2 linked regions of the Planctopirus limnophila DSM 3776 genome follow. The protein of the gene in region 1 interacts with the protein of each later gene in a pairwise test. Links are inferred from orthologs where the notes say so. Each region holds a gene or a part of one and is shown on either strand. Other genes may lie near its edges.

Region 1 (3,220 bases):
TGTCGCATTTCGTGCAATGGCAGCCCGCCCGGAAGAATTTGAAATTGTCGCCGTCAACGACCTGGGTAAGCCTGATTCTCTCGCTATGCTCCTGAAGTACGACAGCGTTCATGGCCGATTCCCTGGAACTGTGGAAGTCGATGGCGACTCAATCGTCGTCAACGGCAAGAAGGTCAAAGTGGTCGCTGAACGCGATCCCCGCCAGCTTCCCTGGAAGGCAATGGGCGTCGAGATCGCTCTCGAGTCGACTGGTTTCTTCACTGCTCGTGCGAAGGATGGAAAGCCTGGTTACGACAGCCATCTGGAAGCTGGTGCCCGCAAGGTCATTCTTTCTGCACCTGCCAAGGATACACCTGACCTGACCGTCGTGGTGGGCGTCAACGACAATCAGCTCACTCCCGAGCACAAGTGCATCTCGAATGCCAGTTGCACCACCAACTGCCTGGCTCCCGTGGCGAAGGTGCTGCACGAAAACTTTGGCATCGTCAAGGGTTTGATGACCACTTGCCACGCCTACACCAACGACCAGCGTCTCGCTGACCAGTTGCACGATAACATTCATCGCTCACGAGCTGCCGCCGTGAATATTATCCCCACATCGACCGGTGCCGCTAAGGCCGTCGGTGAAGTTCTGCCAGAACTCAATGGCAAGCTGACCGGGATTTCGCTGCGAGTCCCTGTGCCTTGCGGCAGCATTACCGACCTGGTCGCCGAACTTGGCAAGGACGTGACTGTTGATGAAGTGAATGCTGCTGTGAAAGCTGCTGCCGAAGGCCCGCTGAAGGGAATTCTGCAGTACAACACCGATCCCATCGTTTCGAGCGATGTGATTGGTAATGCTCACAGCTCGATTTTCGACGCTCCCTGGACCATGGTTCTCCAGAAGCGGATGATCAAGATTCTGAGCTGGTACGACAACGAGTTTGGCTATTCCAACCGGACAGCCGACCTCATTGCCAAGGTTGCCAAGCTCTAATTGGATGATGATGACCACCAGGGCGGATGGCTCTGGTGGTCATTTTTTACTCTTCACTGGTCGATGAGCGCGAGTTCAATGATCAGAATCTCTGGCTGAGGATATGTCCTCGGCCCTGTCGGTCTGACGGTTTCTTTGGAATCCGTGGATGATTTAGCCAGTCTGCATCGAAAAAATGATGCAGGTCTGGTTTCCGACAGCCAATGATGGTTTGTCCTCAGGTACTGTATGGTTCCGAATCCTTCTCGACTTGATGCGGCATTGGGTAGCCAGATCCCTGTGATCGCTCCGTCAATGCTCAAAGTCGATTTTGCAGATCTCGCGACAGAAGTCAGTCGGTTGGAAGAGGCCCATGCACATCTGCTGCACTGGGATGTGATGGACGGGAACTTTGTTCCCAATCTGTCGTATGGAGCCATGCTGATTGCCAGTGTCCGCAAGAGAACGTCCTTGTTCTTTGACGCACACCTGATGATTGCTCATCCGGAAAAGTATGTGGATGAGTACTTAGCCGCCGGATGTGACGCCATCACAGTTCATATTGAAGCGGCACCAGAGCCTGCCGAGATTCTCCAGAGAATTCGTGCAGGGGGTGCGCATGCTGGTCTGGCGATTAACCCGCATACACCACTTTCGCACCTCGAGCCATGGCTTGATCAATGCGATCTGGTTCTGGTGATGAGTGTGCAGCCCGGGTTTGGCGGTCAGAAATTTATGCCCGAGGTGCTTGATAAAGTTCGCGCTTTGCGAAGCCGGCTCGCACCACATGTCCGGCTTTCGATTGATGGCGGGATAGGAACGACGACGATTGCTGCAGCATCAGCTGCGGGGGCACGCCTGTTTGTTGCAGGAAGTGCAATTTTTGATGTCAGCGATTATGCCATTGCCATGAGGCAACTGGAGCAGTTGGCATCTTCTTCTTTGGAGTGTTGAGGCATATGTCTCGCTGTTCACACGTTGTTCTGGTGCAACCAGGGGCAACGGAATTGTGTTCACAAATGCGTGTTGTTGGTGGGCTCGATGTTTCGCTTTCTCCCCGAGGGATTGAGCAAGTCGCTGCGACGGGAACTTTTCTTCACGAACTGGTCACCAAAGATCTGGCTGTCGGGGCGATTTACTCGTCAGACTCCGGGCCCGCTTTCGAAGCTGCCCAGATCCTGGCCACTCAATTGGGTTTTCCAATTGTTGCTACACCTTTGCTGGCCAATCAGTCGCTGGGATTGTGGGAAGGCCTGCAGAGGTCAGAAATCGAGCGGAAGTATGGACGCCGATTCTGTTCGAAAGGTGCCTTTCTGGATGTGGAATCGCCTCCCGAAGGAGAAGCTGGCGATGATGTGCGCCAGCGTGTCGCCACGATCTTGAAAAAGGCCACCAGACGGTATCTGGGATTGATCATTATGGCCGATGATCCGCTGATTCGCTATGTGCGGGAGTTTCTGTCGCCAGCCGAAACGATGATTCTGGAAGCTCCTGAGAAGGGAAATTCATCGTCTCAGACTGCTCCCGAATTGCAGAAATCTACCAGTTCCCTGGGCGAATCTGGCCATGAGCTGTCGACAGTTAAAGTGGCAGAAGTTGATCATTGCCACTGCGAATTATTAACAATCTGCAACACGATCCCGGCACCACGGATGGCCAGTCGCTGGTCAATTTTCAGTGGCTGGATGGGGCAGTCATCTGTTGCCAATTCCAACTCAGTGACAGCAGTGACAGCAGTGACAGAATCGCAGACCATTTAAGTGCGTGGATATCAGGCTGAGGCATTTCCAGCATTGCCGTGAAAAAAATTGATCCCGGTTTGTTCACGACCTGTCGTGTACTCTCGGCAAAATTTCCCGTTTTCGTTATACTGCCACGCATGAAAGTCTGTGGCCAAAGGACATTTCCGCCGACAGTCAACGTACGAAAACCGTGTTCCTGTGAGATCATCGGAACAAGCGATACCCTGGACATCGAAATTCAACAGTCAGTATCCTGAGCAGATTAATTTGTCAGGGCTTACTGGGGTAAGGATCATCAATGAGCACCGGCGCACCCTTGGACGCAATCACTTCCAATGGCCAGATGCGACCTAAGCGGGGCGTCCCTGACGGTCTGTGGATTCAATGTGAATCGTGTAAGGCGACCGTCTTTCGCAAGCAGGTGGAGAAGAATTTCCACCTTTGCCCCGAATGCGACCACCATTTTTATGTTCCGACGGCTGAACGCATTGCCCAACTGCTGGATGAAGACAGTTTTGAAGAG
Region 2 (3,228 bases), 2.5 Mb from region 1 along the record:
TCGCAGTCACTGTCGCTCCACTCAGCCAACACCTGGCTGATGCCTTTGCTGTCCTCTGCTCCCCCTTCCGGCAGTCAGAAGCGGAGCCTGTGGATATCCCCGGGGCATACAACGTCCCCTCATCCACCTACGAGTTTTCTCCACTGCCTTCCAGCAACAAACTCTCTCCTTATGGAAATCCAGCCTCCAGCCTGAGTTAGTTCTGCGCCAGCAAGTGCATTTCACTCGAACTGACCGAGCATGTCTTTACCGTCCGGCCATCAGCCGCTCGACGTACTTCCCCAGAATGTCTGTCTCGATATTCACCGTATCGCCCACTTGACGCTGGCCTAACGTCGTTTCTTTCAACGTATGGGGAATCAAGGCGACGCTGAAACCATCCCGTTTGGCCTCGACGACAGTCAAACTCACACCATCGACTGTCACACTCCCCTTAGGCACCAGTTGCCGTGCCAGTTCCGGAGCTAACGCGAATGCCATAAAGACCCAGTCCGCCTCGTGATCGATCGACAAGATCCTGGCAGTCCCATCAACATGACCCTGCACAATATGGCCTCCAAAACGGGCATTCGCTTTCATGGCCCGCTCCAGATTCACACTCGCACCGCTGGCCAACGTTCCGAGGTTTGTTTTCGACAGTGTCTCACTCCCCGCCTGAAAACTCCATTTCTCAGCCGGTTCTCCCTGGTTCTGAAGCTCCACCACAGTCAGGCAGCAGCCATTAATCGCCACGCTTTCGCCCAGCACGGCAGGATCTTCGGGCAAGAGCATCTGCACTGGCGGAGAAACGACGATCCTGACTCCCCCAGGTTCCGAGACTACAGCCTCAATCTGCCCCATCCCTTCGACCAATCCCGTAAACATGCCAACTTCTCCCGAACGTGTATCCTGCATCCAAAACCCCTTCACACCTGCTGTTTGTTGGCAGAATCGAGTTCTGGACGCTACAAGTGTAGACCTCCAGAGGAGAATTGCACGGCTCTCCTTGTACCATTCACCACAAAGTGTCCTTCAAACGGTTTCACTGCTGAGGTTTGTTCCTCTTTACGAAAGCTCCTGGCCATGTCACTTGCAATCACCAGCGTTCATGCCCGCGAAATCCTCGATAGCCGCGGCAACCCCACCGTCGAAGTCGATATCGAACTCGAAGACGGCACCATCGGCCGCGCCGCCGTTCCCAGCGGTGCCAGCACCGGTGCCCACGAAGCCTGCGAACTTCGCGACACCTCCGACAAGAAGCGTTACCTCGGCAAGGGAGTCCGCAAGGCCGTCGAGAACGTTAACGAAACCATTGCCGACGCCCTCATTGACCTCAACGTCACTGACCAGGCCGCCATCGATCACACCATGATCGAGCTCGATGGCACACCCAACAAGTCGCGCCTGGGTGCCAACGCCATCCTCGCCTGCTCACTGGCCGCTGCTCATGCTGCCGCCCGCGCCAGCTTCCTGCCCCTCTACCGTTACCTGGGTGGTGTCGGCGCGAACACTCTGCCAGTCCCTCTGATGAACATCATCAATGGCGGGGCCCACGCCAACAACGGCATCGACCTCCAGGAATTCATGATCGTCCCCACTGGCTTCACCTCGTTCTCCGAAGGCCTCCGCGCTGGTGCCGAAGTCTTCCACAGCCTCAAGAAGGTGCTGCACGACCAGCACATGAGCACTGCTGTCGGTGACGAAGGGGGCTTTGCTCCCGACCTCAAGACCAACGAGGACGCCCTCAAGGTGATCCTCGAAGCCATCGAAAAGGCTGGCTACGAGCCCGGCAAGCAGATCAAGCTTGCCCTCGACTGTGCCTCGACCGAGTTCTACGACACCAAGACCGGCCTCTACGATATCGACGGCAAGAAGGTCAACGGCGACGAACTCGTCGGTATCTGGCAAAGCTGGAGCGAGAAGTACCCGATCGTCTCCATTGAAGACGGCTGCTCAGAAGACGACTGGGACACCTGGAAGAAGTTGACCGACGCCATCGGCAAGAAGGTTCAACTCGTGGGCGACGACCTGTTCGTTACCAACGTCAAGCGCCTTCAGGAAGGCATCGACAAGGGTGTGGGCAACAGCATCCTCGTGAAGGTCAACCAGATCGGCTCGCTGACTGAAACCATCGACGCTGTCCAGCTCGCTTACCGCAACGGCTACACCGCCATCATGAGCCATCGCTCAGGCGAGACGGAAGACACGACGATCGCCGACCTGGCCGTGGCTCTCGGAACCGGCCAGATCAAGACCGGCTCCGCCAGCCGCACCGACCGCATCGCCAAGTACAACCAACTCCTCCGCATCGAGGAACTCCTCGGCAAAGACGCCCGCTACGGCGGCACGCTCAAGGCGTAATTGACGCTCGTGAGTTTTTCAGGGTGCTACTGCTGGCTGGCCAGCAGTGCTCCTTGCCTGAACCAGAAGTTGTTATTCTTTGAACAACACCGCCCAAAAACCAACAACTCCCGGAGTCTGCCTCAGACTCCGAGAGTTTGCGTTTCATTTCGACCTACTGACAACCGTCCACATTGTTCGTGACCGCGGCACTCATTTTCTTCCCACACATCGATTGAGTGCCACCAGCGCATAAGCTGTCGCCAGATTCGGGTCGCCTTCCATCCATCGGCTCGAACGATCATTCAGCCAGTTTCCATTGGCTTTCTGGAGTGCAATCAACTGAAGAGCCAGCTCATTCCTCCAGTTATGTTTTGCTCCCTTGGCATCAGTAAACTCATTGACACCATTTGCTTCCATCGCCTTGGCAAACAGATAGTAATAGTAGTAAAGACCACCCGCGCCCAGCCCCGGATTCTCTTCCAGCGTATAGTTTTTACTGATCCAGTCGAGGGCCGCTTTAACTCTCGGATCATCCGCCTTTAAGCCTGCATAGAGCATGCTCTTAAATCCGGCATAAGTCATGCTTCCATACGACCGCAAGCCCCCTTCATCGGATTGTCCCGCAGGCGAAACACCGGGGCCATTGGGGTTGTAATAGAAACCTCCGTCATTAATCTTGGCAGCTTGCGGAGTCGTATTATGCTCAGATTCCAGGTTCTGACATCGCGACAGAAAAACCAGGGCCTTCTGGACGGCCGGGTCTTGTTCAGTCGCGCCTGTCGCCTTGAGAGCATCCAGAAAAAAGACCGTGTTGGACAGATCGGGCTTACCACCGCCCGCTTTGTAGCCCGCACCGCCGTAGGCGATGTCGGCTTTGTCGGTATTGTTCGCCTCACTATATTGAGC

The links.
Region 2: the proteins of rpe (region 1) and eno interact in binary tests that used the Escherichia coli proteins (3 or more experiments, as listed by UniProt). The link is inferred for Planctopirus limnophila DSM 3776 from one-to-one orthologs.

The regions. Positions count from the first base shown.
Region 1 is NC_014148.1:839,737-842,956, forward strand. Bases 162-3,056 are described here. They hold rpe (ribulose-phosphate 3-epimerase), read left to right. Parts: upstream 162-1,204; coding sequence 1,205-1,909; downstream 1,910-3,056. Other genes in these bases: gap (type I glyceraldehyde-3-phosphate dehydrogenase), read left to right, coding at 162-976; PLIM_RS22330 (histidine phosphatase family protein), read left to right, coding at 1,915-2,715; accD (acetyl-CoA carboxylase, carboxyltransferase subunit beta), read left to right, coding at 2,996-3,056. In the rest of the region: more of gap, read left to right, coding at 1-161; more of accD, read left to right, coding at 3,057-3,220. UniProt on the Escherichia coli protein: Catalyzes the reversible epimerization of D-ribulose 5-phosphate to D-xylulose 5-phosphate.
Region 2 is NC_014148.1:3,374,421-3,377,648, forward strand. The notes cover bases 299-3,201. They hold eno (phosphopyruvate hydratase), read left to right. Parts: upstream 299-1,062; coding sequence 1,063-2,340; downstream 2,341-3,201. Other genes in these bases: PLIM_RS13375 (riboflavin synthase), read right to left, coding at 299-894; PLIM_RS13385 (prenyltransferase/squalene oxidase repeat-containing protein), read right to left, coding at 2,533-3,201. Outside these bases: PLIM_RS13370 (hypothetical protein), read left to right, coding at 1-200; more of PLIM_RS13375, read right to left, coding at 247-298; more of PLIM_RS13385, read right to left, coding at 3,202-3,228. UniProt on the Escherichia coli protein: Catalyzes the reversible conversion of 2-phosphoglycerate (2-PG) into phosphoenolpyruvate (PEP). It is essential for the degradation of carbohydrates via glycolysis.